Regions from separate parts of the Rhodococcus sp. NPDC003382 genome, predicted to be linked through region 2. Evidence: riboswitches for the same ligand, from Rfam matches in the RefSeq annotation. Region 2 holds a riboswitch; each other region holds the start of a gene.

What was found. Region 2 has a riboswitch for thiamine pyrophosphate ahead of ACWDUD_RS15350 (TenA family protein). Riboswitches for the same ligand answer to the same signal wherever they lie in the genome.
Region 1: it holds a riboswitch for thiamine pyrophosphate, as region 2 does, so the genes downstream of both, thiO (glycine oxidase ThiO) here and ACWDUD_RS15350 (TenA family protein) in region 2, are expected to answer to the same signal.
Region 3: it holds a riboswitch for thiamine pyrophosphate, as region 2 does, so the genes downstream of both, thiC (phosphomethylpyrimidine synthase ThiC) here and ACWDUD_RS15350 (TenA family protein) in region 2, are expected to answer to the same signal.

What each region holds. Positions count from the first base shown of each region.
Region 1 is NZ_JBSFRH010000013.1:90,200-100,512, reverse strand. It holds gene ACWDUD_RS11715 (acetate kinase) at 1-778, shown strand, start outside; gene ACWDUD_RS11710 (tetratricopeptide repeat protein) at 878-3,232, opposite strand; gene ACWDUD_RS11705 (glutamate ABC transporter substrate-binding protein) at 3,244-4,188, opposite strand; gene ACWDUD_RS11700 (hypothetical protein) at 4,206-5,582, opposite strand; gene ACWDUD_RS11695 (NUDIX hydrolase) at 5,711-6,559, shown strand; gene thiE (thiamine phosphate synthase) at 6,564-7,253, opposite strand; TPP riboswitch at 7,280-7,394, shown strand; gene thiO (glycine oxidase ThiO) at 7,392-8,453, shown strand; gene thiS (sulfur carrier protein ThiS) at 8,453-8,668, shown strand; gene thiG (thiazole synthase) at 8,661-9,446, shown strand; gene ACWDUD_RS11670 (ABC transporter ATP-binding protein) at 9,523-10,313, shown strand, end outside.
Region 2 is NZ_JBSFRH010000020.1:40,174-50,486, reverse strand. It holds gene ACWDUD_RS15355 (amino acid adenylation domain-containing protein) at 1-6,265, opposite strand, end outside; TPP riboswitch at 6,538-6,635, shown strand; gene ACWDUD_RS15350 (TenA family protein) at 6,628-7,347, shown strand; gene ACWDUD_RS15345 (ABC transporter substrate-binding protein) at 7,332-8,351, shown strand; gene ACWDUD_RS15340 (ABC transporter permease) at 8,332-9,126, shown strand; gene ACWDUD_RS15335 (ABC transporter ATP-binding protein) at 9,123-9,860, shown strand; gene ACWDUD_RS15330 (hypothetical protein) at 9,948-10,247, opposite strand.
Region 3 is NZ_JBSFRH010000032.1:7,904-18,216, forward strand. It holds gene ACWDUD_RS20650 (MDR family MFS transporter) at 1-1,272, opposite strand, end outside; gene thiC (phosphomethylpyrimidine synthase ThiC) at 1,401-3,131, opposite strand; TPP riboswitch at 3,130-3,239, opposite strand; gene ACWDUD_RS20660 (PHA/PHB synthase family protein) at 3,567-5,249, shown strand; gene nadC (carboxylating nicotinate-nucleotide diphosphorylase) at 5,374-6,240, opposite strand; gene ACWDUD_RS20670 (L-aspartate oxidase) at 6,244-7,815, opposite strand; gene nadA (quinolinate synthase NadA) at 7,812-8,843, opposite strand; gene ACWDUD_RS20680 (NUDIX hydrolase) at 8,924-9,634, shown strand; gene ACWDUD_RS20685 (radical SAM protein) at 9,597-10,199, opposite strand.

The DNA of each region.
Region 1 (10,313 bases), on a different contig from region 2:
CCCGCACGTCGGTGTGTTCGACACCGCGTTCTTCCACGACCTGCCGGCCGCGGCCGCGACGTACGCGATCGATCGGAAGATCGCGGCCGATCACGGCATCCGTCGGTACGGATTCCACGGCACCTCACACGAATACGTCTCGCGGCGGGCAGCGGAGTTTCTCGGCCGCGACTACTCCGAGCTCGGTCAGATCGTGTTCCACCTGGGGAACGGGGCGTCCGCGGCCGCGATCGCGGGTGGCCACCCGATCGACACCTCGATGGGGCTCACCCCTCTCGAGGGCCTGGCCATGGGAACCCGTTGCGGCGACGTCGATCCGGGTGTGCTCATGCACCTGAAGCGCAGCGCCGGTATGGATGTCGAAGCGATCGACGACATGCTGAACCACAGCTCGGGACTCAAGGGGCTGTGCGGTGTCAACGACTTCCGGGCGTTGATCCGGCTGATCGAGGAGGGATCCGCGGACGCGAAACTCGCCTACGACGTGTACGTGCACCGGATCCGGAAGTACCTCGGCGCGTACATGGTCGAACTCGGCGGCGTCGACGTGATCGTCTTCACCGGCGGGGTGGGGGAGCACCGGTCCGAGGTCCGGTTGGACGCGCTGGCGGGACTCGAACGGCTCGGGATCGTCGTCGACCCCGAGTCGAACGCGGCCGAGAGAGGGGACGAACGTCGCATCTCCGCGCCGGAATCGAAGGTGGAGGTGCTGGTGATCCCGACCAACGAGGAACTGGCCATCGCCCGGGCCGCGGCCGCGTTCGCAACAACCTCGTAGGGCTGACCGTCGGGTCCGCCGACGGACAAGACATCAGCGCGCTGTCGGCTGCGCGCGGATATCCCCCGGCTGCGCGGGTTCGGTTGACAGATGCCACGGTCAGAGGAGGCTGCGAGGGCGGATCGCGTTCGCCAGGTCGACGAGGGTGTACCGGTGCGTGCGCGCCGGTGCGCTGCGTGCCAGCGCCCGCAGCGCCGCCTCGGTGCCCCTCCGCAGACCCTTCTCGGTGAACGGGACCCCGAGGATCGGATCGAGGGACTTACGGGAGGCATGGCCGGCGCGCACCCACTCGAGGGCCGTGCCCAGCACCAGTGTGCGCATCTGCAGGGCGCGGCCCTCGTCGAGGGGCAGAGCGTCGACGCGGTGCGCGGCCTCGCGCAGTTCGGCCTCGGTCACGTCGTCGATCGGTCTGTCGTGCAACATGATCAGGATGCTCGTCATGCTGGCCACACTGTGGTGCCGAGACGTCGCGGGCACCTGGTCGAGGGTCGCGACCGCGCCGGCCAGGTCGTGACGGTCGGCGAGCTGACGGGCCAGTCCGAACGCGGCACTGACGATGTTGTGGTCGGTGCGCCACACCGTCCGGTAGTAGTTCTCGCAGAACTGCCGCCACGCCTCCGGATCGTCGCTCTCCCATTGCTGCAGAATGAGTTCCGCGGTCGCGGCCAGGGCGATCTTCGGGGCGGTCTCGCCGGGTAGCGCCTCGAGCACCCGTTCGAATCGGTCGAACGCCGTCTGGAATTCACCGAGCAGCAGCGCGGCGATCCCGGCGTGCCAGTCGATCCGCCAGTCCATGCCCAGGTCGCGTTCGAGATTGCGGAGGATCTCCTCGGCCCGTTCCCCGTGCCCGAGGTCGAGGTGGGCGCGGACCTCGGCGAGGGCGATCTCGCGGGAGAACGAGACGTCGGCGGTGCCCACGACCCGTTCGAGCCCGTTGTCGCGGGCGTGCCGCAGTGCGTCGAGTGTCTGCTGGGGCTCGCTGTGCACGGCAGCGGCGAGCAGCGCCGCGCTGGGGTCGTTCGGATCGATCAACGGAACCGGAAGGGCCCCGGCCACATCCCGCGCAGAGATGTTCTTGTCGCGGACGATGCCGTCGACGAACACGTCCGTCTGCGCGACGGCCTCATCGGTGCCGAAGGTGGTGCGCTGGCGACTGAACTTCGCCGACAGCCCGGGGTGCTCGGTGCCCGTCTGCTGGGACAGGACCTCGCGCAGCACACCGGTGAGCTGCCCGGCCATCTCGTCGGCGGACCGGAACCGCCGTTCCGGGTCGGGATCGGTGGCGCGCAACAGCAATCGATGGAACGAGTCGTACTCGGCGAGCAACGGTGCCTGTTCGGTCGTGGGCAGCCCGTCGACGTAGCGGCCCTTGTCGACGGGCAGGTCCAGCGTCAGCGCTGCCAGGGTCCGGCCGGCGGTGTAGATGTCGGTGACCGGAGTCGGTCCGGTGCGGACGATTTCGGGTGCCTGGTAACCCGGCGTGCCGTACAGGTAGCCGTAGTCCTCGATGCCCGAGACCGCCCCGAGATCGATCAGTTTGGTCTGCTCCTCGGTGACCATGATGTTCTCGGGTTTGAGGTCGTTGTAGACCAGTCCGATCTCGTGCAGATAGCCGAGCGCGGGCAGGACGTCGAGGATGTACGCGATGGCCTGCTCGATCGGCATCCGTTCCGGTTTGGTGTAGGTGTCGAGGATCTCGCGCAGGGTGTGCCCGCCGACGTATTCCATGACGATGTATCCCATCGGGACACCGTCCGGCCGCGGATGCTCGACGAAGTTGTAGATCCGGACGATGCTCGGGTGCGAAACCTCCGCGAGGAACTGCCGTTCGGCCATCGCGACCGCCTGCGCCTCGGCGTCGCCGGCGTGCAGCAGGCCCTTGAGCACGACCCAGCGATCGCTGACGTTGCGGTCGACAGCCAGGTAGATCCAGCCCAGCCCGCCGTGCGCGAGACAGCCCTTGATCTCGTACTGCCCGGCGACCAGATCTCCGGGGGCGAGATTCGGGGTGAACTCGAACGGCGTGCCACACGACGGGCAGTTGCCCGAGGAGGGTCCGGGACCGGAGGCGGTGCTGCGCCCCACCGGTTTTCCGCACTTCCAGCAGAACCGTTTGCCCTCGGCGACCCGAGGATCGCGCAGGACGACACTCGCCGGATCGAGCGGCGCCGGAACCGGGACGTCGACGAGACCGGCGATGCGCCGGCGCAGCAGTCCACGGGGACGCGATCGGCGGCTCGAGCCGCGCTGCGACGGCCCGGTCGGCGGGAGGGAGGCACGCCGGGTCGACTCCGTGGACTGCGCCGCGCCGGGGCGTGGGCTGCGCTGGGTCGACTCGGTGGGTTCCGCCGCGTCGGGGCGTGGGCTGCGCTGGGTCGACTCGGTGGGCTCCGCCGCGTCGGGGCGCGGGCCGCGCTGGGTCGCCGGTCCGCCGGGGAGTTCGGTATCGGCCATCGGATCGTCCCTCAATCCACATACGTCGCGGTCGGCGGTGCCGGTGTCGGCCCGAGGACGGAGAGCCACCTGTCGTACAACTCCGCCCAGGTGCCGTCGCGGCGGATTCGATCGAGTGTGCCGTTCACGAACCGCACGAGATCGTCGTTGCCCAGGGTGATGCCGACACCGTACGGCTCCACACCCATCGAGGCGCCGACGATCTCGAGATTGGGATCCTGGGATGCGAGACCGGCGAGGATGGTGTCGTCGGTGCTCACGGCCTCGACCTGCCCCTGCTGCAGGACGACGAGACAGTCCGCCCACGCCGGGACGGTCAGGATCGACGCCGACGGCTGCACCTGCTGCATGCGGGTCAGCGAGGTGGTTCCGCGCACGATGCAGACCCGCCGGCCCGCGAGATCCGCGGCATTGCGGATGTCCGATCCCTTGACCACCAGGACCCGCTGCTGGGCCAGGAAGTATGTCGACGAGAAGTCGACGCGTTCCCGGCGGGCGCACGTGATCGACATGGTCTTGGCGACGATGTCGACGGTGGAGTCCTGCAGCGCCTGCTCGCGGTCGGCAGAGTTGAGGATCCGGTAGTCGATCAGGTCGGGATCCCCCAGCAGATCGCGCGCGATCTCCCGGGCGATGTCGACGTCGAAACCGGCGATGCGGCCGGTGGCCGGATCACGGAAGCTCATCAGATTGCTGCCGGTGTCGAGACCGACCACCAGCCGGCCGCGGGCACGGATCGCGTCGAGTGTCGGTCCGGTCGTCGCGCCGTCGGGCCGCAGGCTCGCGGTCGGATCCCCGCAGTCGGGCATTTCCGGTTGCGCAGTGGGGGAGGGCGCCAAGGTGGCGCGTTCGGGCAGCGGCACCTCGCTGTAGGGGACCTCGACCCGGGGCAGCGGGGACACCGGCGTCGACGCGCACCCGGCGACGGCGACGACACTGCACAGTGCCGCCACCATCAGCGCCACGCGGCTCCTCACTGGTACTCCCGAAGTCGAGGCCACAATCCGATGGTGACACCGATCAGCGACACCAGGGTGAGCACCACCGCGGCAGGTGCCAGCGCGGACAAGAGCTGGGAGGCGCGGTCCTCGTTGGAACGCAGCTCGGAGCGCGCCGCCTCGATGCCTTCGGCCAAGGCGTCGTCGACGACGGCGAACTGGGCCGCCGATTCGTTCGGACCCGGACCGACCGCCAGGACCGCCGCTGCGGTGTAGTCACCGCGCTGCAGAGCGGCCACCGTCCGTTCGTGCGATTCCATCCATTCGTTGCGGGCGGCGATCGCACGGGCCACGGCATCGTCGGTGACAGCGTCTCCACCCGGGTGGGATTGCAGTAGCTCGCCGAGCCGGGCCATGGACTGTCGGAACGCGGCATCGTATTCGCCGGTGCTGTCCCGCCGGGCCAACAGCAGCGTCTCGGCGGTGCGGGACTGCTGGGCGGTGATGCGGGCCGCGGCGACCGTCCCGAGCGGCTCGGCGCCGTCACTGATGGCGCGTTGCGTCGCACTCGACGACACCAGCCCCGCGACGAGCAGCCACACCAGCAGCAGGCCGGTCGCGGCGATCGACAGGAGCAACCCGGGATTGAGGGCACGCCGGCTGATGCGGGAGATGATCAGGTGGATGCCGCCGAGCGCGGACACTGCGGCGATGAGCAACCCGATCGAGAACCACGGTGGCCGGACCGCGGCGTGCTGGGTGTCCGTGACGGCACGGACACCGAGCATGTGCAGTTCCTGTGCCATCGGCAACAGCGAGGTCTGCATGAGGTTCGACGCTTCGCCGAGGTACGCGCTGCCCACCGGATTGCCCGAGCGGTTGTTGGCCCGGGCCGTCTCGATCAGGCCCGTGTACACGGTCAGCCGCCCGGAGATCCCCGACAGGAGGCGGGCACTGTCCGGGTCGTCATCGGCACCGATGGCCGCCGCGACCAGCTGCGCCGACGCCTCCGCCACGGCCTGCTCGTACCGCTCGCGGACGGCCTTCGGTTCGATGCCGCCGGAGATGAACCCGGTGACCGCCGCCGCGTCGGCGACGGACAACGCGCTGTAGAGATCCTGGGACGCGTCCGCCAGCGGCTCGATCGTCGACAGCAGATGATCGTGCGTGGCCTTGCGGCTGCTCACCGTCTGGGTCGCGACGAACCCCGAGATCGCCACCAGGATCGACACGAGCGTCCCGAGCACGATGAGCTTGGCGGGTGTCGAGCGCAGCACGGCACCCAGATCGTCGGGCACCTGCGGGCCGCTCGACCGTCCCTGCTCGAAAACCCGGGCGGTCCGTGTCTCGGGGGCCCGCTGCTCGGCGTGGTCGGGGCCGGGGTCGATCGTGGGGTGTAGGCGAGGGTCCACCAATCGCCCCTTTCGGTGTTGCACAGTCCTTGGCGAGCATATAAGCAGTACGAACAGGAATGCGCTGCGCGAGTGCGTCGGAACAGGGGTTCGACAGCCCGCGGCGGCCGGTAGGGAGGACGGACACGATGCGCGGTGACGGTGACGGATGGGCCGTCGGCCCCGACGGCGATCGCCGGTGGGGCAAGCACGGTGCGGCCGGGCTGTTGTTGCGTGCGCCTCTGCCCGACGGCCGGCCCGCGGTGCTGCTGCAACACCGCGCCGCGTGGAGTCACCAGGGCGGAACCTGGGCGCTGCCCGGCGGCGCCCGCGACAGCCACGAAAGCACCGTCGACGCCGCGGTACGCGAAGCGCACGAGGAGACCGGCATCGACGTGTCGGTGGTTGCGGTCCGAACCGAGCGCGTCACCGCCGGGGTCGTCGGCGGCTGGACCTACACGACCGTCGTCGCCGACGCCGGGATCCCGCTGGCCACCGTCCCCAACGGCGAGAGCACCGAACTGCGATGGGTGCCGGAGGTCGAGGTCGAGGCGATGGCGCTGCACGCGGGGTTCGCCGCGTCCTGGCCGACGCTGCGCACCCGCGTGGTCCGGGTCCTGCTCGACACCGCGAACGTGCTCGGCTCCCGCCCGACCGGCTGGTGGCGCGACCGGCCGGGAGCGACCGGGGCACTGCTGAACGAGCTGGCGGCGGTGCTGCCCCGGACCCTCGAACTGCCCGACGGCGGGTTCGGCTGGGTGACGCAGATCGAGGCCGTGCTCGAAGGCCAGGCCCGGGACGCGATCGTCGAGGACGCCCGCATCCCGGTGCACGCCGCCACCGGAAGCGGGGACGACGAACTGGCCCGCCTCGCCGGGGCGACCGCCACCCTCACGTCGGAGGTGACGGTGGTCGTGACCGCCGACCGCGGGCTACGGGAGCGCCTGCCCGATTCGGTGATCGCGTTGTCGCCCTCGACCGTCCTCGACTGGCTGTAGACGGTTACGCAGGTAGACCGGCCTTCAGCGCAGCGGCCGCGGCACGCGGATCGGCGGCCTTCGTGATCGCCCGAACCACCGCGACACGGGTGGCGCCGGCGGCGACCACCTCGGGCAGTCGCTCGATGTCGATCCCGCCGATCGCGAACCACGGACGGGTCGGATGCGACTGAGCGACCTCCCGGATGACCTCCAGACCCGCCGCGGTGCGGCCCGGCTTGGTCGGGGTGTCCCATACCGGGCCGGACGCGAAGTAGTCGACACCCTCCTCGATCTCGGCGAGGGACGCCTGTGCGCGGCTGCCCGTGGATCGGCCGATGACGATGTCCGGACCGAGGATGTTGCGGGCGTGGGCGACCGGCAGATCCCCCTGACCCAGATGCAGGATGTCCGCGCCCGCCGCCAGTGCGATGTCGGCGCGGTCGTTGACGGCGAGCAGTGCGCCGTGGCGCCGGCACGCGTCGGCGAGGATCTCGAGCGCGGCCAGTTCGTCGCGTGCCTCGAGGCGGCCGAACTTCTTCTCGCCCGCCGAGTCCTTGTCACGCAACTGGATGATGTCGACTCCGCCGGCGAGGGCTTCCTCCGCGAATCGAGCCAGGTCGCCGGTGTCCCGGCGGGCGTCGGTGCACAGGTACAGACGCGCGTCCGCGAGTCGTTCCCGAGGTGAAGGATGGTTGCCACGATAGGAAGTCACAGCCCAGACGGTAACCTCTGAGGGAGAGATGACAACACGGGAGTCCCGGGGAACGCGGGGCTGAGAGGGGGCCTGCCGGCCCCGACCGTTATGACCTGACCCGGATCATGCCGGCGCAGGGAGTGAGGTGGACGCAGGATGGGAACGGTAGCCGTCGTCGGTGGCGGTGTCATCGGGTTGTCGATCGCGTGGCGCGCGGCGAGCGCCGGCTGGGACGTGACAGTGCACGACCCGACCCCCGGAGCGGGCGCATCCTGGGTCGCCGGTGGCATGCTCGCGCCGCTGTCGGAGGGCTGGCCCGGCGAGGAACACGTCCTGGAACTGGGCGCGGCGTCACTCGCGCGCTGGCCGGAGTTCGGGGACCGGTTGCAGCGCGCGACCGGGTGCGACCTGTTCACCTCGGACGGGTCGCTCACTGTCGCGCTGGATGCCGCCGACGCCGCCGACCTGCGCACCGTCGCGGAATGGGTGCAGGCGCAGGGCCACGAGATGCGGGTGCTCACCCGTGCCGAGATCCGGGAGCTCGAGCCGTCGCTCGGCCCGCGGATCCGCCTCGGGTTGCTCGCCCCGACGGAACTGGCCGTGGACAACAGGATCCTCGTCGACGCCCTGCATCGCGCCTGCGTCGAGGCCGGGGTGCGGTTCGTCGCGACCGCGGTCGATTCGCTCGACGCGCTGCCCGCGGACCGGGTGGTGCTCGCGGCGGGTTCGGCGTCGGCCCGGTTGTGGCCGGGCCTTCCGGTGCGGCCCGTCAAGGGCGAGATCCTGCGGTTGCGGGCCCGGCCCGGTGTCACCCCCGCCCCGAGCCGCACCATCCGCGGCAGTGTGCACGGCCGGCCGGCCTATCTGGTGCCGCGCGGCGACGGTCTCGTCGTCGGCGCCACCCAGTACGAGGCCGACGACACGCAGGTGACGGTCGCCGGGGTGCGGGACCTCATCGCCGATGCGGAAGCGCTGCTGCCGGCGATCGGCGAGTACGAGCTGTACGAGGCGACGGCGGGACTGCGGCCGATGAGCCCGGACAACCTGCCGTTGATCGGGCGGCTGTCCGAACGGGTCGTCGCCGCGACCGGGCACGGACGCAACGGGGTCCTGTTCACCCCGATCACCGCGGACGCCGTGCTCGCCGAACTCGCCGACGATCCGCTCGCCGAAGCGAAAAACGCCGACCCGCAAAGATTTTCGAAGGAAGGGCTGTGATGACGAACCCGATCTCGGTGGGGATCACCGTCAACGGTGAGGACCACTACTTCGCCGAGGCGCCGACGGTCGCCGAACTGCTGGTGCAGCTGGGGCTGCCGGAGAAGGGCATCGCGATCGCCGTCGACGGCGCGGTGTTCCCGCGCGGGCGGTGGTCCGAACCGGTCGGAAAGGGCTGGCAGATCGAGATTCTCACGGCGGTCCAGGGTGGCTGAGCTCCGTGACCCGGCACACGACCTGCCGCAGCTGACCATCGCCGGACGCACCTTCGCGTCGCGGTTGATCACCGGCACCGGCGGCGCCGCGAATCTCGCGGTGCTCGAGGAAGCGCTCGTCGCCTCGGGTACCGAACTGACCACCGTCGCCATGCGACGCGTCGACGCCGCCTCCGGCACCGGGGTGCTCGACCTGCTGCGCCGCCTCGACATCACCCCGCTCCCGAACACCGCGGGCTGCCGCGGCGCGAAGGAAGCGGTGCTCACCGCGCAACTGGGCCGCGAGGCCCTCGAAACCGATTGGGTCAAGCTCGAGGTCATCGCCGACGAACGCACCCTGCTGCCCGACGCCATCGAATTGGTCTCGGCGGCAGAGCAACTCGTCGACGACGGGTTCGTGGTCCTGCCGTACACGACGGACGATCCGGTCCTCGCGAAGCGCCTCGAGGACGTCGGATGCGCGGCGGTGATGCCGCTCGGCTCGCCGATCGGCACCGGACTGGGCATCGCCAATCCGCACCACATCGAGATGATCGTCGAAGCCGCCGGTGTCCCGGTGGTGCTCGACGCGGGCATCGGCACCGCGTCCGACGCCGCCCTCGCGATGGAACTGGGCTGCGACGCGGTGCTGCTCGCGACCGCGGTGACCCGGGCCAAGGACCCGGCTCTCATGGCGTCGGCGATGCGGCACGCCGTCGAGGCAGGTTTCCGGGCCCGGCACGCCGGACGGATCCCGAAGCGGTTCTGGGCGCAGGCGTCCTCGCCGCTCGAACCCTAGGGCCGGTGTCGGATCCGGCGGCTGCTCGTCGGGCGTGTCCCTGCACATTCCGGATGGATCGGGCAGGGTAGGGGTCATGATCGAAGTGACGGGACTGACCAAGACCTTCGGATCGACGACGGCAGTGGACGACGTGACGTTCACGGTCCGGCCCGGCATCGTCACCGGCTTCCTCGGTCCGAACGGTGCCGGTAAGACCACGACGATGCGGCTGATCCTCGGTCTCGACCGGCCCACTGCCGGCACCGCCCTGATCGGCGGGCGACCCTACCGGGAGTTGCAGCGGCCGCTGCGCACCGTCGGGGCGCTGCTCGACGCGAAGTGGGTGCATCCGAACCGGTCGGCCCGCGCGCACCTGCGGTGGATGGCCGCGTCGAACGGGCTGCCCGCGTCGCGGGTCGAGGAAGTGCTGCGTCAGGTGGGCCTGACCGAGGTCGCGAACAAACGCGCGGGTGGGTTCTCGCTCGGCATGTCACAGCGTCTCGGTCTGGCCGGGGCCCTGCTCGGCGATCCGCAGGTGCTGTTGTTCGACGAGCCGGTCAACGGGCTCGATCCCGAGGGGATCGTGTGGATCAGGCGGTTCATGCAGGCACTCGCAGCCGAGGGCCGGACCGTTCTGGTGTCGAGTCACCTGCTGTCGGAGATGGCGCAGACCGCCGACCACCTGCTGGTGATCGGGCGGGGCCGGCTCATCGCCGACACCTCCGTCGACGCATTCGTCGCGCAGGCCTCCGAAGCGGTGGTGCGGGTGCGCAGCCCCCAACTCGACGTCCTGCGGGCCGCGCTCGTCGAGCGCGGGCACGCCGTCCACGACGACGACGGTGCGCTCGTGGTCACCGGCGCGACCGCGGCGGAGGTCGGAGAGCT
Region 2 (10,313 bases):
GGGACAGGAACGCGGTGAACGACTCGGCGGGGTCGATCTCGGTGCGCAGCACGACCGTGTTGACGAACATGCCGACGAGATCGTCGAGGACCGGGTGACCGCGGCCCGCCGACGGGGTCCCGATGGCGATGTCGGTGGAGCCGGACAGCCGGGACAGCAGCAGCGCCAGCGCGGCGTGCACGACCATGAACGGGGTCGCACCGTGTCGCTCGGCCGTGGCGTCGATCGCGGCGCGGGTGGCGGCCGGGATCCTCATGTGGATCCTGCCGCCGCGGCCGGATCCCGTGGCGGGCCTGCGCCGATCGGCGGGCAGGTCGAGCTGGGCGGGCAGTCCCGCCAGGCGCTCCCGCCAGTAGGCCAGTTTGCGGCTGTGTGCCGATTCGGGATCGGATTCGTCGCCGAGCATCTCCCGCTGCCACAGCGCGTAGTCCGCGTACTGCACGGGCAGCGGTTCCCAGTCGGGTGCCTGCCCGGCGACGCGGGCGGCGTAGGCCGCCATGAGGTCCCGGATCAGCGGGGCCACCGAGAAGCCGTCCGCCGCGATGTGGTGAACGACCACCGCGAGCACGTACTCGTCGTCCCCGGCGCGCAGCAGCCGGGCCCGCACGGGAACCTCGGCGGTGACATCGAATCCGGCACCGGCGAGGGCGATGAGCTCCTCGTCGAGCCGGTCCGCGGGCACGTCGAGGATCGGCAACTGCGGCCGGGCCTGCTCGACCGGCAGCACGACCTGCAGGCCGGCACCGTCCACCTCGGGATAGACGGTGCGCAGCACCTCGTGCCGCGCCACGACGTCACCGAACGCCTCGCCCAGCGCGTCGACGTCGAGGGTCCCCGACAGCCGGACCACCAGCGGAATGTTGTGCAACCCCGAACCGGTGTCGAACCGGTTGAGGAACCACATCCGCGACTGCGACCAGGACAGCGGGACCTGCTCCGGCCGCGGGCCGGCCACCGGACCGGCGACGGCCACCGCGGGCTCGGAATCCTCCAGCAGCGCAGCGAATTCGGCGACGGTGCGGGTGTCGAACAGCGACCGGACGGTCACCTCGACACCCAGTTCGTCGGCAAGCCGCGCCGCCACCTGCGTGGCGGACAACGAGTTCCCGCCGAGCGCGAAGAAGTCGTCCTGCGCACCGACGGTCTCGGCGTCGAGGACCGCGGCGAACACGTCCGCGACGATCCGCTCGACCTTCGTTGCGGGCGCCACGAATTCGCGGGTCTCGAACACCGGCGCGGGCAGGGCCGCACGATCGAGCTTGCCCGACGACGTGACCGGGAAGTCGTCCACGACGACGATCGTGTCCGGCACCAGGTGGGCGGGCAGAACCCGGACGAGCGCGCTGCGCAGGGCACCGGGATCCACATCGTTCGCGTTGTCGGCCGGCACCGGCACGACATACGCGACGAGCCGATCACCGGCGTCGGCGTGATGGACCGTGGCGACCGCTCGTGCGACCTCGGACCGGTTCAGCAGCGCCGATTCGATCTCGCCCAGTTCGATGCGCACGCCGCGGATCTTGACCTGGGAGTCGGTGCGTCCCAGGTAGACGAGCTGCCCCTCGGGGGTCCACTTCACACTGTCGCCCGTGCGGTACAGACGCGCGCCGGGCGGGCCGAACCGGTCGGCGACGAATCGTTCGGCCGTCAGGTCCGGCCGGCCGTGATAGCCGCGGGCCTCCTGGACGCCGGACAGGTACAGCTCACCCCTGACCCCGACCGGGACGGGATGCATCCGCGAGTCCAGCACCACCGCACGGGTGTTCCACACCGGCCGGCCCATCGGCACCGGCCGCGTCGCCAGGTACGGCATCGGCGGCACCAGCGCCGAGGTCGCGTGCACCGTGAACTCGGTGGGCCCGTAGAGGTTGTGCACGGCCGCGCGGGACACCGCCCGGAACGCGCCGACGGTCGCGGCGGGCAGCGCCTCCCCCGCCACGGCGACCGCGCGCAGCGTGCGCAGCGCCGCCGGATCGGGCACCGTCGTCGCGAACACCGACAGCATCGAGGGCACGAACGAGGTGAGGGTGACCGCGCGGCGGTCGATGATGTCGGCGAGCTGCCGCGCGTCGCGGTGCGCATCCGGCGCGGCGACAACCATCCTGGCTCCGGATGCCAAGGGCGCGAACATCTCCCACACCGAGACGTCGAATGTGGCCGGAGTCTTCCACAGGACGGTGTCGGCGACGCTGATCCGGAACAGATCCGCGATCCACAACAGCTGGTTGACCACCGCCCGATGCGGCACGGCGACACCCTTCGGCTCACCGGTCGAGCCCGAGGTGAACAGCACGTACGCGGTGTTGTCGGGACGCAGCGGTGCGAGCCGCTCCGAGTCGTGCAGCGGCGCACCGCTCAGGTCGGGGAAGTCGCCGATCCGCAGCACGGGCACCGCCCGGCCCTCGTCGCTCCACTCCACCGTGGAGCCGACGAGCACCGCCACGGGCCGGGCCGCGGCGAGCACCCGCTCGGTGCGCGCGGCGGGCTGATCGGGGTCGACGGGCACGTACGCCCCACCGGCGTGCAGAACCGCATGGACCGCCACCAGCAGCTCGACCGAGCGCGGTGCGACGACCGCGACGGTGCGCTCGGGTCCGACCCCGGACGCGACGAGCCGCCGGGCCAGCCGGTGCACCCGGGCGGCGAAATCCGCGTAGGTCAGGATCCCGTCGTCGTCGACGACGGCCTGCAGATGCGGAGTGCGCGCGACCTGCGCATCGAGCAGCCGCGGCACCGTGGCCGGCGGCACCGGCCGGTCCGTCGAGTTCCAGCGGCTCAGCACGGTGCCGAGTTCGGCCCGATCCAGGAGGCGGTGATCGCCGACTGCACGGTCCGGGGCGGCGGTGGCCTCGGCGAGGATCCGCACGAAGCGCCGCACGAACATCGCGATCGTGCCCTCGTCGAACAGGTCGGTCGCGTAGGCGACCTCACCGAACATGCCGCCCGGCTCGTGGTCGTCGCCGAGTCGCTCGGCGAGCGTGACCTGCAGATCGAACTTCGCCCGCCGGGTCGGGACGTCGACCGTGGTGACGGTCAGCGACGGAAGCTCGAGCTGTGTCGCGTCGAGGTTCTGGAAGGCGAACATCACCTGGAACAACGGGTGGTAGGCCTGCGACCGGGCCGGGGCGAGGTCGTCGACGATGCAGTCGAACGGCACGTCCTGGTTGCCGAACGCCTCCAGGTCGATGTCGCGCACGCGGGTCAGCAGCCGGGTGAACGACTCCCCCGCGTCGATCGGGGTGCGCAGCACCAGCGTGTTGACGAACATGCCGACGAGGTCGTCGAGGCCCGCGTCCCCGCGACCGGCCGACGGGGTGCCGACCGCGACGTCCGCGGTCCCGGACAGCCGCGCGAGGAGCACGGCGAGCGCCGCGTGCACCACCATGAACTCGGTGGTGCCGGTGGCCCGCGCCAGGTCCACCACCGCGCGGTGGACGTCCGCCGGAATCTCCACGGGCACCGCGGCACCGGACTGGGACGCCACCGCCGGCCGCGGCCGGTCCGTGGGGAGCTCGAGCCGGTCCTGCAGGCCGGCCAGTTGCTTGCGCCAGTAGGCGAGCTGCTGCGCCATGAGCGAATCCGGCTCGTCGGCATCTCCGAGCCGATCACGCTGCCACAGCGCGTAATCCGCGTACTGCACGGCGAGCGGGAGGCGTTCGGGCGCCACTCCCGCGGTGCGGGCGCCGTAGGCCCGCATCAGGTCGCGGGTGAGTGGTCCCGCCGAGAATCCGTCGCCGGCGATGTGGTGGACGACGACGACGAGAACGTGCTCGTCGTCCGCCACCCGCAGCAGGTGGGTGCGCACGGGGGCGGCCTCGGCGATGTCGAAGCCCTCCGACACGAGGGCGTCGATCCGGGCCGGAACCTCGTCCGGGGCGACGGTCTCGACCGGCACGGCACGCTGGGCGGCGCCGATCGGAAGCACCAGCTGGGTGCCTTCGCCGTCGACCTCCGGGTAGGCGGTGCGCAGCACCTCGTGCCGTTCGACGAGGTCGCCGACGGCCTGCTGCAACGCGTCGACGTCGAGGTCGCCGGTGAGGCGGACCACGAGCGGGATGTTGTAGAGGGACGAGCCCGGATCGAGGCGATCGAGCACCCACAGCCGCGTCTGCGACGGCGCCAGCGGCACCGGATAGGGCCGTGGTCCGGCGGCCAACGGGCCGTCTGCGCGGTCCTCGCCGGGTGTGCGGTCCAGCAACCGCGCCACCTCGACGACGGTCGGTGCGTCGAAGAAGTCCTGGACGGACAGCGGCCGGCCGACTCGGGCCGAGATGCGCGAGACCGCGCGGACCGCGGCGAGCGAGTTGCCGCCGAGCGCGAAGAAGTCGTCGTCGCCGCCGACCCGATCCCGCCCGAGCATCTCGGCGAACACCTCGGCGACCGCCGTCTCGGTGGCCGTCTCGAGCGGGCGATCGTCACCGGTCGCGGCGGAGGTCTCGGGCGCGGGCAGTGCCGCGCGGTCGAGCTTGCCGCTGGTGGTGAGCGGGAACTCGTCGAGCACGGTGTACGCGGTCGGGACCATGTAGTCGGGCAGGGACGCGGAGAGCGCGGCGCCCAGCGCCTCCTCGTCCCACGTGGCGCCCGGGTGCAGCCGCACGTACGCGACGAGGCGATCACCCAGGGTCTCGTCGGCATGCACGCGAACGGCGGCCTGGGCGATGCCGTCCTGCCGGGTGAGGGTTTCCTCGATCTCACCCAGTTCGATGCGCAGTCCGCGGATCTTGACCTGGAAGTCGCTGCGTCCGAGGTATTCCAGCTCGTCCGAGCGGGAACGCACCACGAGGTCGCCGGTCCGGTACATGCGTTCGCCGGGCGCCCCGTAGGGATTGGCGACGAACCGTTCCGCGGTCAGGTCCGGCCGGCCGACATATCCGAGCGCCAATTGTGTTCCGGCCAGGTACAACTCGCCCTCCGCGCCGGCCGGAACCCAGTTCAGGGCGCTGTCGAGGATCAGCAGGTCGGTGTCGGCGATGGGCGCGCCGATCGGCACCGAGTCGATGTCGGCATCGGTGACCTCGTGATGGGTCACGTCGACGGCCGCCTCGGTGGGCCCGTACAGGTTGTGGACCGCGACCCCGGGCAGCAGTTCCCGTACCAGTACCGCGATACGCGCCGGCAGCGCTTCACCGGATGCGAACAGGTACCGAAGAGGGGTGAGCGAATCGAGCTCGGCCTCGGCGACGAACACCGCGAGCATGGACGGCACGAAATGCGCGACGGTGACCCCGCGGTCGCGCATGAGATCCGCCAGGTAGCGCGGGTCCCGGTGCCCCTCGGGCACGGCGACGAGAAGACGCGCGCCGGCCTGCAACGGCCAGAACAACTCCCACACGGACACGTCGAAGGTGACCGGAGTCTTGTGCAGCACCACGTCCGCAGGTCCCAGCCGGTACTGCTCCTGGCGCCAGCGCAGGTTGGTGACGATCGCCTCGTGGGTCACCGCCACGCCCTTGGGCCGGCCGGTGGATCCGGAGGTGAAGATGACGTAGGCGGTGTCGGCGGCGTGCAGGGGACGACGGCGGTCGGCATCGGTGAGCGGGTCCGCCGATTCCGATCCGAGGTCGAGGGCCGTCACGTCGAGCACCTCGATCCCGTCTGCGGGCACCGGCGCAGCGGTCTCGGTGAGCAGGACCGCGGGCTCGGCGACCTCGAGGATGTAGGCCAGTCGCTCGGCGGGATGGTCCGGGTCGAGCGGCACGTACGCACCGCCTGCCTCGAGCACCGCGTACACGGCCACGAGCAGATCGAAGGACCGGCGCAGGGCGACGGCGACGGTGAGACCCGGCCCGACACCGGACTCGACGAGGCGGCGGGCCAGCCGCCGGGACCGGTCCGCCAGCTCGGCGTAGGTGTACTCGGCGCCGTCGAACTCGACGGCCACGGCGTCGGGAGTGGCGGCGGCCTGCGCGGCGAAGGCGGCGGGCAGGGTGTCCGGTCGCGCCGGCTCCGGCGACGCCTGCTCCTCCCCCGCGAACGCGGCGAGGTCCTCGGACAGTTCGGCCAGAGCGACGGCGACCTCGTCGGGACCACTCCCGGCGAGCCCGGGCAGCAGTCCGGTGAGCACGACGGGAACGAGTGCGTCGGGTCCGATCGCGTCGCCCATGGCGGCGCCGAGCGCAGCCAGTTCCTCGTTGAGGCCGGCGTAGGTGACGACGGCACCGTCGCGCACCAGAGCGACCCGTTCGGGGTCACGCGAGACGACATTCGCGATCAGTCGCGGCAGATTCTCGAGTTCCGACCGTCCGGAATCCTCGACATCCCGCATCCCGTATTCCACCTTTCCCCACATCGCTGTGCGCAGGCGGAGTCGCCGTCGACACCCTCCCGCGACCGCCCGAGCGCGAGCCGGGAGGTCTCGCAGCATGGTCGTCGCACGGAATCGTCGGGCCCTTCACACCGCCGGAGACCGCGCTGACGATCGCCAAACATACAGGCTGTTTTGTGTCCACGGAACAGGTTGTCCGGACATTCCCGGCGCAGCCCCCGGGTCCGGTACCCCGGGGGCCCGTTGCGCGGAACGCCCTGCTAAGGTCGCGTTCGTCCGACACGGGGTGCTCCGCGCGCGCGGGGCTGAGATCACACCCGTAGAACCTGCATCAGGTAATGCTGACGAAGGGATGTCCCGGCATGTCTGTGCCTGTCGACGTTTCGCCTCTTGTTTCCACCGACCGCTTCACCGATCGGATGTGGCAGCACACCGAGACGCTGCGCCGGTCGATCGACGACCTCGAATTCCTCCACCGCCTGGGCGACGGAACGCTGCCGCTCGACGCCTTCCGCTTCTACATCGAGCAGGACGCGCTGTACCTCGCCGGGTACGCCAAGGCCCTCGCGCTGTTGTCCGCCAAGTCCCCGGATCCGGCAACCGCCGCGTTCTGGGCGACCAGTGCCGCCACGGCGGCCACCGAGGAGTCGGCGCTGCACAAGAGCCTGCTCACCGGCGGGGTTCTGCCGCCCGGTGAGGCCGCGCCCGCCCACTCCCCCGCCTGCCTCGGGTACGTCTCCTATCTCACGGCGACCGTCGCCACCGAGCCGTACGCGGTCGGTGCTGCGGCCGTGCTGCCGTGTTTCTGGATCTACGCCGAAGTGGGCCGCGACCTCGCCGCCCGCGCCTCCGGGGTCCTCGCCACCGACCCGCAGCACCCGTACGCGCAGTGGGTGACCACCTACGACGCCCCCGAATTCCACGCCGCGGTCGCGACCGCCCGCGAACTGGTCGACGCCGCGGCGGTCGCCGCCACCGACGCCGACCGTGCCGCGATGCTCGACGCGTTCACCGTCGCGACCCGCTACGAGCTGATGTTCTGGGACACCGCGCTGCACCGGCAGGAATGGCCGGAATCGTGACTCTCCGCCGCCTCACCGCCCTGCTGGTCGCGATCGTCGCGATCGCCCTGGTCCCCGCCTGTTCCTCGTCCGAATCGGACGACACGATCCGCTTCGCACTGGACTGGACGCCGAACACCAACCACACCGGCCTGTACGTGGCGATGCAGGAGGGTTTGTTCGACGAGGCCGGTCTCGACGTGGAGATCCTGCCGTACAACAACACGACCCCGGATACCCTCGTCGACGCGGGCAACGCCGAGTTCGGCATCTCCACCCAGGGGATGACGACCTTCGCCCGCGCCGCCGGATCGCACACCGTCTCGGTGCTCGCCCCGCTGCAGCACTGGGCGACCGGCATCGCCGTCAAGGCGGACCGCGCCGATCTCGCGCGGCCGAGAGACCTCGACGGTCACATCTACGCCGGGTTCGGCGATCCCGGCGACGAGGAGACGCTGCGTCAGGTCATCCGCAACGACGGTGGCCGCGGCGAGTTCACGTCCGTCATCCTCGGCACGTCCGCGTACGAGGCGGTGTACTCGGGAACCGCGGACTTCACCGCGTCCTATCTCGCGTGGGAGGGCATCGAGGCCGAACATCGCGGCCTGCCGATGCGCTACTTCTCGTACACCGACTACGGGTTCCCCGACGCCTACGCCATCGTGATCAGCGGCAACGAGGACTGGCTGGCCGAACACCCGGAGCAGGCACGCGCGTTCGTGCAGGCCGTTCAGCGCGGCTACGAGATCGCCGCCGAGGATCCCGAGCGCGCCGCCCGGGACCTCATCGACGCCAACCCGGGGGCCTTCGAGGACGAAGCGCTCGTCTTCGAGAGCCAGCGCATGCTCTCGGCGGACCAGCTGCGCGACGAGAACGGGAACGTGGGCACCCAGACCCTCGAACGCTGGACCGGCTACTCGCGGTTCCTGTACGAGAAGGGTCTGCTCGCCGGACCCGACGGCCGGCCGCTGACCGAGGAGCCGGACTGGTCCACCTACTTCACCGATGACTACCTCACGTCCTGACCCGTCGTCACCGCGCTGGGTCCGCATCGCCGCCCCCGCCGCGGTGGTCGTGCTCGCGCTCGTCGCGCTCTGGCAGCTGTACGTGACGGTCTCCGGGATCCGCCCGCAGGTGCTGCCCTCCCCCGCCCGGGTGCTCGGGCAGGGGTGGGCGCACCGCGACGACCTGGCCGCCCACACGTGGTCGACGTTGCAGGTGACGATCATCGGGTTCGCGGTGTCCCTCGTGGTTGCGTGGGCCCTGGCGATCGTCGTGGACTTCTCGCCGTGGCTGCGCCGCGCGCTGGTGCCACTGTTCGTGGTGTCGCAGACCCTGCCGATCATCGCGATCGCCCCGCTGATGATCATCTGGTTCGGTTTCGGGTTGCTGCCGAAGGTCCTGGTGATCGCGCTGGCGACGTTCTTCCCCATGGCGATCGGGCTGATCGAGGGGTTCGCCGCCGCGGACCGGGAGGCCGGGGCGTTGCTGCGCAGCATGGGCGCGTCCCGCGGCCAGGTGTTCCGGTACGTGCGCCTGCCGTCGGCGCTGCCGCGGTTCTTCACGGCGCTGCGCATCGGCATCACCTACGCGGTGGTCGGCGCGGTGTTCGCCGAGTACGTGGGGGCCACGTCGGGGCTGGGCATCTACATGAGCACCCAGAAGAACTCGTTCCGCACCGATCTGGTGCTCGCCGCGGTGCTCGTCACCGCCGCCCTGTCGCTGGCGCTGTATCTGCTCACCTACCTGGTCGAGCGGATCGTCGCGCCCTGGGCCCTGTCCACGGGGAGCCGCAGATGACCGCCGTGACCGTCTCCGCGGTGCACCGTTCCTTCGCGGACCGCGCGGTGCTCGACGGCATCGACTTCGACGTCGCCGGGGGCGAGTTCGTGTCGGTGATCGGACCGAGCGGCTCCGGCAAGTCCACGCTGTTCGGGCTGATCGCCGGCCTCGACACCCCCGACACCGGCACCGTCACCGTCGGCGGCGCACCGGCCGCGCCCGGCCGGGCCGCGTTGATGCCGCAGAAGGACCTGCTGTTCCCGTGGCGCAGCGTCGTCGACAACTGCGCGCTCGGCCTCGAGGTCCAGGGGATCCCGCGCGCCGAAGCCCGGGCGCGTGCCGCGAAGCTGTTCCCCGCGTTCGGGCTGGCCGGGTTCGAGAATGCGCGTCCGGGGGAACTGTCCGGCGGGATGCGCCAACGGGCGGCGCTGGCACGCACGGTCGTGCAGGGCCGCGACGTCGTGCTCCTCGACGAGCCGTTCGGCGCGCTGGATTCGCTGACCCGCACCGACATGCAGCTGTGGTTGCAGGACGTGTGGATGCGGGACCGCTGGACCGTGCTGATGATCACGCACGACGTGCGCGAGGCGGTGTTGCTGTCCGATCGGGTGCTCGTGCTCTCCCCGCGCCCGGCGCGGATCCGGCACGAGGTGCGGGTCCCGCTGCCGCGGCCGCGCACGCTCGAGACCCTCACCGACCCGGAATTCGTGGCGCTGGAACGCGAACTCGTCGACATCCTCCACACGAAGTGAAGGTCACGACGCAACCTTCGGCCGACCGATGAACCGGCTCGAACGAATACCGAAGTGCGCCGGTCGGACTCTTCCCCTCGCGAGGAATCAACGATGCCTGACAAGGAACGGACGGAGAACGACCACATCGTCCGCAGGCGCGAAAGTGACTGCGTCGATTCCCGATTCCGCGAAGGTGACCCGGATTTCGCGAGCATGAGGTGCTTCGTCTTGTTGTCGCTCGACAGTCGTTTCGACCAGATAGCTGCGCCGGTACATTCGCCCCGCCTGCTCCCAGGTGTCCACCTCGACGAGGATCGGCCCCTCGCTGGCGAACCCCGGCAGGTCTGCCGCTTTGATGGACGCGGTTACGATGCTGGTGGGCGCCTGCTGGATGGCAGAAGACATGGCGGCCGTCCTTCCCTTCGGTCGAGGGCGTGACACTGCACCACGCTCGGTGGCTGTCACAGCGAC
Region 3 (10,313 bases), on a different contig from region 2:
GCCGCCGATCTGCCGGAAGAACGTGGCCGCCGCGGTGGACACCCCCATGTCCTGCGGTGGCAACGCGTTCTGCAACGCGAGGGTGATCGGCTGCAGGAGATTGCCCAGGCCGAACCCGAGGATCGCCATGTAGGCCATCACGAGCGCCAGCGCCGTGTCCGTGGCGATCGTGTGCAGCAGGAACATGCCGACGGTGAGCATCGCCGATCCGATGATCGGGTAGATCCGGTAGTGCCCGGTGTGCGCGATGAGCTGGCCCGAGAACACCGAGCCGGTCATGATGCCGAGCACCATCGGGATCATCTGCAGCCCGGCGACCGTCGGTGACGATCCACGCACCACCTGCAGGTACTGCGGCAGCAGTGAGATGCCTCCGAACATCGCGGTGCCGACGAGCAGCGAGATCAGCACACCCAGCGCGAACGTGCGATTGCGGAAGAACCGCATCGGGATCAGCGCCGCGTCCTTCATTCCGATCTCGACGGCGACGAACACCGCCACCCCGACACCGCCGACGAGATAGCAGCTCACCGCCGGGCCGCTGCCCCAGCCCCATTCGCGGCCCTGTTCGGCGACGACGAGCAGCGGCACCACCGCGACGACGAGCGCCAGCGCACCCCACCAGTCGATGCGGATCGCCCGGCGCTGCGCGGGCAGCCGCAGATTGCGGGCCACCACCGCGAGGGCGAGCACCCCGACGGGAACGTTGACCAGGAACACCCACCGCCAGCCCGTGATACCGAGCAGGCTGCCGGTCCCGGCGAAGAAACCGCCGAGGACCGGACCGAGCACGCTGGAGACGCCGAACACGGCGAGGAAGTACGCCTGGTATTTGGCACGTTCGCGAGGCGCGAGGATGTCGCCGAGAATCGCCAGCGCCAGCGACATCAGGCCGCCGGCGCCGATGCCCTGGATCGCCCGGAACGCGGCGAGCATGTACACCGAGGTGGCGAACGAGCACAGCAGCGAACCCAGCAGGAACACGGAGATCGCCGTCAGGTACAGCCGGCGTCGCCCGTAGATGTCGGACAGCTTGCCGTACAGCGGCGTCGTGATCGTCGCGGTGACGAGATACGCCGTGGTGACCCACGCCTGCAGCGCATAGCCGTTCAGGTCGTCGGCGATCGTCCGGATCGCGGTGGCGACGACGGTCTGATCGAGGGCGGCCAGGAACATCCCCAGCATCAATCCGCTGAGGATGGAGAGGATCTCGCGGTGCGTGAACGCGACCGATGCGGCCGGGTCGGCACGGTCGCGGTCGGTGCCCGTCACCGTTCCACTCTGTGCCCGGCCCGGCCCGTCGGCAAGTACCACCTGTCGTCAGCGGCGTGACCTCGCCGGACACGCCCGGCGTGCTCGCCGACCCGACCCTGCCGCCGTCCCGTTCCGCCGGCGAACCCTCAGGGGGACGGGACGGCGGGTGTCTCGAGGTAGACCGTGCCGCCGGCGGCTCGGAACTCGGCGGATTTGTGCTGCATCCCGGCGACGACCGCCTGCTCGGTGGCATCACCGAACCGGTCCCGGATGTCCTGGGAGATGCGCATGGAGCAGAACTTCGGCCCGCACATCGAGCAGAAGTGCGCGGTCTTGGCCGGTTCGGCCGGCAGCGTCTCGTCGTGGAACTCCTCGGCGGTCTCCGGATCCAGGGACAGAGCGAACTGGTCCCGCCACCGGAACTCGAAACGCGCCTTCGACAACGCGTCGTCACGCTCGGCGGCACCGGGATGACCCTTGGCGAGGTCCGCGGCGTGGGCGGCGATCTTGTACGTGATCACCCCGGTCTTCACGTCGTCCCGGTTCGGCAGTCCCAGATGCTCCTTCGGCGTGACGTAGCACAGCATCGCCGTGCCGTAGCGGGCGATCTCGGCGGCCCCGATCGCGGAGGTGATGTGGTCGTAGCCCGGGGCGATGTCGGTCACCAGCGGGCCCAGGGTGTAGAAGGGCGCGCCGTGACACAGCTTCTGCTGCCGCTCCACGTTCTCCCGCACCAGGTGCAGCGGGACGTGGCCGGGCCCCTCCACCATGACCTGCACGTCGTGGGCCCAGGCGCGGGCGGTCAGCTCGGCGAGGGTGTCCAGCTCGGCGAACTGGGCGGCGTCGTTGGCGTCGGCGATCGACCCGGGCCGCAGCCCGTCACCGAGGGAGAAAGCGACGTCGTAGCGGGCGAAGATCTCGCAGAGCTCGTCGAAGTGGGTGTAGAGGAAATTCTCCTCGTGGTGGGCCAGGCACCACCCGGCCATGATCGACCCGCCCCGGGAGACGATGCCGGTGACCCGCTCGGCGGTCAGCGGCACGTAGCGCAGCAGCACCCCGGCATGGATGGTCATGTAGTCCACGCCCTGTTCGCACTGCTCGATCACGGTGTCGCGGAAAATCTCCCAGGTCAATGCTTCCGCCTGCCCGTTGACCTTCTCCAGGGCCTGGTAGATCGGCACCGTGCCGATCGGCACCGGGGAGTTGCGGATGATCCACTCCCGGGTGGTGTGGATGTCCTCGCCGGTGGACAGGTCCATCACGGTGTCCGCGCCCCAGCGGGTGGCCCAGCGCATCTTGTCCACCTCCTCGGCGATGGAGCCGGTCACCGCCGAGTTGCCGATGTTGGCGTTGATCTTCACCAGGAACGCCCTGCCGATGATCATCGGCTCGGACTCGGGATGGTTGATGTTGGCCGGGATGATCGCCCGCCCCGCCGCCAGTTCGGTGCGTACCAGTTCCACATCGCAGTTCTCCCGCAATGCCACGAACCGCATCTCCTGGGTGATGATCCCGGCCCTGGCGTAGTGCATCTGCGTGACCGTCCGGCCCGCCTTCGCCCGCACCGGGACGCGGCGGGGGCCTTTCCACTCCCGGGACGCCTCACCACGCCGGGCGGCCGAGCGACCGTCGTCGAGCAGATCCCGTTCCCGGCCCGGGTACTGCTCGACGTCGCCGCGAGCGGCGATCCAGGAGGCCCGTGCCGGCGGGAGCCCGACCTCCGGGTCGCTGCCGGGACCCTCGGTGCGGTAGACCCGCAGTGGCGGGTTCGGGACCCCGCCCGGGGAGTTCTCCAAGCGGATTTCCGTGACGGGAACGTGGAGGTCGTGTTCCTCGTCGTGGACATGGGTCAGGGCATGGGGGTTCGATGCGCTCATCGGAACTGTGCCTACTTCCTTCGCCGGCATTACCCGGACAGGTTCGACGGTCGCAGGCTGCGTCAGCCCGATCTCAGCCCCTGCAATAGGGCTCCCGTGTGGACGGCACCGACACTAACACCGTTGCCGGCCCGGGTATCCCACCAGGGTCCGCACCGACGGTGCGCCTTCAGGGACTTGCGTTGCTGTGATGGATGTTTCGTGGTCACGATGGATGTTTCGTGGTCACGCGGATTGGGCATCGCCGAGATCGCACCCGGTGCTGTCGATATCCATTCGTACACCGCTGCTTCCGTCGTCCGGAACGTCGCGCCGAGCTCCTCCGCGTCGAGATACATACTGCTTGAATGTGCTGTCTTGTAATGCAATTCGATATCGTCGGCCGCCACGGCACCTATGCGGTGCGACAATTCAGGTGTCGAAGGGAGACCCGCGATGACCCAGACACGACCCGTGATCAGGGACGACGTCGAGGAATCGATCGGCGGTGGCGAGGACGTCGCACCCCCTGGGCTCGGGATGGCCCTCGGCGCCCTGGCCGATGTGTTCGGCCACGGACGGACAGTGGCCCGGCACAGCGCCGCGTTCGGCAAGGAACTGGCGAAGATCGCCGTCGGCCGGTCGACGGTGGCCCCGGCCAAGGGCGATCGCCGGTTCGCCGACCCGGCATGGGATACACACCCGGCCTACCACCGCCTCGAACAGACCTACCTGGCGGCCACGGGCGCCGTCGACGGCGTGGTCGACGACGTCGGCCGCGCGATCGACGCGCGCCGGGCGGCCGAGGCCAAATTCGCAGCCGACATCCTCACCGCGGCTCTGGCCCCGACGAACTACCTGTGGACCAACCCCGCGGCACTGAAGGAAGCGTTCGACACCGCCGGACTCAGTCTGGTGCGCGGCACCAAGCATTTCGTCTCCGATGTGATCGAGAACCGGGGCATGCCGTCGATGGTGCCGCGCGACGCCTTCACCGTCGGTAAGGACCTCGCGGTGACCCCGGGAGCGGTGGTCTCCCGCGACCCGGTCGCCGAGGTGATCCAGTACACCCCCACCACGACCACGGTGCGCAGCCGGCCGGTGCTGGTGGTGCCGCCACCGATCGGCCGGTACTACTTCCTGGACCTGCGGCCGGGACGCAGCTTCGTCGAGTACAACGTCGGCCGGGGCCTGCAGACCTTCATGCTGTCGTGGCGCAATCCCAGCGCCGAGCAGGGCGACTGGGACATGGACACCTACGCCGCGCGGATACTCCGGGCGATCGACGAGGTGCGGGAGATCACCGGCAGCGACGACGTGAACCTGATCGGGTTCTGCGCCGGCGGCATCCTCGCCACTACGGCGCTCAACCATCTCGCCGCTCAGGGCGATGACCGGGTGCACAGCATGGCGTACGCGGTGACGATGCTCGACTTCGGTAACCCGGCCTTGCTCGGCGCGTTCGCGCGCCCCGCGCTGGTCCGGTTCGCGAAGGGCCGCTCGCGCCGCAAGGGCCTGATCAGCGCCCGGGACATGGGCTCGGCGTTCACCTGGATGCGTCCGAACGATCTGGTGTTCAACTACGTCGTCAACAACTACCTGATGGGACGCACCCCGCCGGCGTTCGACATCCTCGCCTGGAACGCCGACGGCACCAACCTGCCCGGCGCCCTGCACGGTCAGTTCCTCGACATCTTCCGCGACAATCTGCTCGTCGAGCCGGGCGGGCTCACCGTGCTGGACACGCCGGTGGACCTGAAGTCGATCACCGTGCCCACCTTCGTCTCCGGTGCCATCGCCGATCACCTGACCGCGTGGCGCAGCTGCTACCGCACCACCCAATTGCTCGGCGGCGACACCGAGTTCGTGCTCAGCTTCTCCGGGCACATCGCCAGCCTGGTCAACCCGCCCGGCAACCCCAAGGCCCACTACTGGACCGGCGGCACACCGGGCCCGGATCCGGACACCTGGCTCGAGCACGCCGAACGACAGCAGGGCAGCTGGTGGGAGGCCTGGGCGGACTGGGCAATCGCCCGCAGCGGAGAGGAGACCGCCGCACCCGCCGCACCCGGCAGCGACCGGTATCCGCCGCTCGAGGCTGCCCCCGGCCGGTACGTGCGCGACCTTCCCGCCGACTGACCACCGGCCTGCACCCTGCATCAGGACAGCGGCCGCGGTGCCGAGCTCTCGTCACCGCGGCCGACTCCGCTCACTTCGCCTGGCGCGGAGGAAGATTCGCGCCGGATCGACGCCCGAACCGGTGTTACATGTCCAGGCCGAGATCGAGGACCGTCACCGAGTGCGTGAGCGCCCCGACCGCGAGGTAGTCGACGCCGGTGCGCGCGTAGTCCGCGGCGACCTCGAGGGTCAGCCCACCGGACGATTCGAGCCGGGTCTGCGGCGCGTGGGTGTTGCGGCGCTGCACCGCGATCTGCGTCTGCCACACCGGGAAGTTGTCGAGCAGGATCAGCTCGGCCTTCTCGGCGAGCACCTCGTCGAACTGTTCGAGGCTGTCCACCTCGACCTCGCACGGGATGCCCGGGGCGTGCGCACGCACTGCGCGCAGCGCCGCGACCACCGAACCGGCGGCGGCGACGTGGTTGTCCTTGATGAGCGCCTCGTCGCCGAGACCCATGCGGTGGTTGACGCCGCCACCGACGCGCACCGAGTACTTCTGCAGGGCGCGCATCCCGGGCAGCGTCTTGCGGCTGTCGCGGATCTTCGCCTCGGTTCCGGCGACCGCGTCCACCCAGTGCGCGGTCGCGGTGGCGATGCCGGACATGTGGCACATCAGGTTCAGCATGGTGCGCTCGGCGGTGAGCAGGCCCCGCGTCGGCGCCTCGACGGTGAGCACCGGCTCACCGGCCTGCACCCGATGCCCGTCCTGGACCCGGTCGAGCACCTGGTAGTTGCCGTCGCCGATCACCTCGTCGAGGACCATCAGGCCCACGTCGACGCCGGCGATCGTGCCCGGTGAGCGCGGCACCACCGCCGCGGCCGCGACCGCGTCCGCCGGCACCGTCGCTTCGGACGTGACGTCGGCGCCGTAACGCAGGTCCTCGTCGAGCGCGACCCGGATCAGGGTGAGGATCTCTTCGCGGTCGAGGCCTTCGGGCAACTCGGTGGCCATTGTCTAACGCACTCCTGTCAGGTCGGGGATGGTCAGGGCGACGTCGCCGTCGACCAGGCGGATCTCGAGGCTGCGCGCCTGCGCCGGATCGGTGTCGGGGCAGTCGCTGCGGGTGTGGCAGCCGCGGCTCTCGGTGCGGGCGCGTGCCGCGACGAGCAGCGCGTCCGCGGTGACGGTCAGCGCGGCGTCCTCGAGCGCGGTGGCGTCGGCGCACAGGGCGTACTCGGCGTCCAGGAGGCCGGCCTGGGCCGCGGCGAGCCCGGCGTCGTCGCGGACGACCGGGGCGTGGCGCGTCATCAGGGCCTGCAGGGTCGCGCGGTCCGCGCGCCGGCGGGCCGGCAACGTCGCGTCGGTCGCTTCCACGCGCAGTCCGGCGCGTTCCTCGGCGGCGGCGTGCCCGGCGCGTTCGCCGAGCACGAGTCCTTCGGGGAGGCTGTTCGACGCCAGCCGGTTCGCACCGTGCAGGCCGGTGCGGGCGACCTCCCCCGCCGCGTACAGGCCGGGCACCGCGGTGCGGCCGTGCACGTCGGTGACGACGCCGCCGCACGAGTAGTGCGCGGCCGGGGCGACCGGGATCAGGTCGACTGCCGGGTCGAGACCGACGGCCAGGCACGAGGCGGTGATCGTCGGGAACCGTTCGGCGAAGCCGTCGAGGTGCCGGGCGTCGAGGTACACGTGCTCCTCCCCCAGCACGGCGAGCCGCTCGGCGATGGCACGGGAGACCACGTCGCGGGGTGCGAGATCACCGAGCGGGTGCACGCCTGCGGTGATCGAGGCGCCGCGGGAATCGACGAGGCGTGCGCCCTCGCCGCGGACCGCCTCGCTGATGAGCGGGCGCCGGCCCTCGCCGCCCCGCGCGTACAGCACGGTCGGGTGGAACTGCACGAATTCGACGTCCGCGACCGCGGCACCGGCGTGCAACGCCAGTGCGATTCCGTCGGCGGTGGCGCCGGACGGATTGGTGCTGCACGCATACAGCTGGCCCAGCCCACCGGTGGCGAGCAGCACGGCGGGGGTGTGCACGACGCCGAGGCCGCGCTCGTCGAGGACGAGGACTCCGGTGACGCCGCGCGCATCGGTGAGGATCCGGGCGGCCGCAGCCCCGAACAGCACGGGCAGGCTCGCGGCGTTGAGCGCGCGCTGCACCTCCATGCCGGTGGCGTCGCCGCCGGCGTGGATGATGCGCCGGGTCGAGTGCCCGCCCTCGCGGGTGCGGGCGACGTCCCCGTCGCGGCCGCGGTCGAAGACGGCACCGAGATCGGTGAGCGCGGCGACGGCGTGCGGGCCGGCGCTGACGATGGAGCGGACCGCGTCCTCGTCACACAGGCCACCACCGGCGGCGAGGGTGTCGGCGACGTGCGAGTCGACGCTGTCCCCGGTCGGGGCGACCACGGCGATGCCGCCCTGCGCGTACTGGGTGGAGGTGTCGGTGGGGCCGCCCTTGCTGAGGGTGAGCACGGTCAGGCCGCGCCGCGCGGCCGCGCGGGCCGCGGTCAGTCCCGCAACCCCGCCGCCCACGACCACCAGGTCGGCGCGGGCCTCCCAGCCCACGCCGACCCCCGTAGGCGTCGTCACTCGCCGCCGCCGGGATTGCCGATGGCGATCATCCGCTGCACGGACAGGCGGGCGCGCTCGGCGACGGCCGGGTCCACGTGCACCTCGTCCTTGCCCTCGCGCAGGCAACGCAGCAGGGAGGCGGGGGTGATCATCTTCATGTACGGGCAGGAGGCGCGGTCGTTGACGGCCTGGAAGTCGATGCCCGGTGCGGCCTTGCGGAGCTGGTGGAGCATGCCGACCTCGGTGGCGACGAGGACCTGCTTGGCGCCGGTCGCGCGCGCGGCGTCGATCATGCCGCCGGTCGAGAGGATCTTGACCTTGTCGTCCGGCACGAAGCCTTCCCCGGCCAGGTAGAGGGCGGAGGTGGCGCAGCCGCATTCGGGGTGGACGAACAGGTCCGCGTCCGGGTGCGACTTGGCCTGGGCGGCCAGTTCCTCGCCGTTGATGCCGGCGTGGACGTGGCATTCGCCGGCCCAGATGTGCATGTTCTCGCGGCCGGTGACGCGCTTGACGTGGGCACCGAGGAACTGGTCGGGCAGGAACAGCACCTCACGGTCGGGGTCGATGGAGGCGACGACGTCGACCGCGTTCGAGGACGTGCAGCAGATGTCGGTCAGGCCCTTGACCTCGGCGGTGGTGTTGACGTACGAGACGACGACGGCGTCCGGGTACTCGGCTTTCCATTCGCGCAGCTGATCTGCGGTGATCGAGTCCGCGAGCGAGCAGCCGGCGCGCTCGTCCGGGATCAGCACTGTCTTGTTCGGGCTGAGGATCTTCGCGGTCTCGGCCATGAAGTGCACGCCGCAGAAGACGATGGTGTCCTCCTCCGCCTCGGCAGCGATGCGCGAGAGCGCGAGGGAGTCACCGACGTGATCTGCGATGTCCTGGATGGCAGGCAGCTGGTAGTTGTGCGCCAGCAGCGTCGCGTTGCGCTCGCGGGCCAGCCGACGGACCTCCTCGGCCCACTCCGGCGTCGCGTCGATGCCGGCGTAGCCGCCGGGGCCGTCGACGATTGCGGCGGCTCCCGCCCACTCGATCGTGGTCATGGACTGGCTCCTTCGTGCAATCCGGGGCGGGCTGCGCCCGGATTTCCGTATTCGGGGGTTTTCGACTTAGGATCGAAAACATGCCACATAGTAACACTCATCACGAAGTGCTCATCGTGGTGTTCCAGGTTCGCCACTTTCCGGCCACCCCCGAGAACCCCGCAACCGGGCCGGAACTGGCGGTTCTGCTCTGGCAGCGGGCCCTGGATCCGGAGGCCGGGACCTGGTCGCTGCCCGGTGGGCAGCTGCGCGACGACGAGGACCTCACCGCCTCTGCGCGCCGCCAGCTCGCCGAGAAGGTGGATGTGCGCGAGGTCTCCCATCTCGAACAGTTGTCGGTGTTCTCCGCCCCCCACCGCATCCCCGGCCCCCGTACCATCGCGTCCACCTATCTCGGCCTGATACCGAGCACGTCGGATCCGCAGTTGCCCGACGACACCGCCTGGCATCCCGTGGCGCACCTGCCGGAGACGTCCTTCGACCACGGCGTGATGGTCGACAACGCCCGTGCCCGCCTGGCGGCGAAGCTGTCCTACACGAACATCGCATTCGGGCTGGCCCCCGCGGAGTTCGCCATGTCGGAACTGCGCGACATCTATTGCGCCGCACTGGGTTACCAGGTCGATGCGACGAACCTGCAGCGAGTTCTCAAGCGCCGCAACGTGCTGACCGCAACCGGCACGACCGCCCCGCCCGGACGCACCGGGGGCCGCCCCGCCGCCCTCTACCGGTTCACCGACTCACGCCTGCGCGTCACCGACGAATTCGCCGCCCTGCGCCCGCCCGGCTGAGATGGATCGCGCCGGATCGAACATCCGGGCGCGGTGGATGATTCGAGACCGCGCACCGAGGCTTCGATCCTCGGAACCCCGCGGTGTCGTTGTCGATCGCCAGTACCGCCGCACGGGTCGGCACCTTCCGTTCGATCAGCCGGCGCAGGTTTCCGGTCGTGCGCCGATGGCTCCCCCGAACCTGTGTGACGGTGTCGTGGACCGCGGGATCGTCCGAGTAGACCGAGGTGGCGAAATGGATTCCGTTGGCTGTGTAGAATTCGAGGGTCGCCTCGTCGAGCCGCGTGAGGTTGGTGAACACCTCGACGAAATCGAATCCGACGTCGACACTCCGGCGCAGCAGCCGGCCGAATGCCGGATTGAGCTGCGGCTCCCCTCCGATGAACTGAATTTTCCGGCGGCCGAGTGCATACGCCTCGGCCGTGATCCGCGGCCACGCCTGCCCGATGGTGAACCAGATCTCACAGTCCGGAGCCGTCCGGGCTCTCCCAGCAAAACCAGCCGGCCCAGAGACTTTCGGCGGCACGGAGAAGGGCGCTCGGGTCGGGTTGTCGTCATCGGCCACGGATTCGTTCCTCCCGTGCAGTATTCGACATGCAACGGTCGGTGCCACGACAAAATCGAGATGCAGAGCCCGCGGTAGCCATCAGGCCACACCGCGTAGCCCTCAGGGAACATT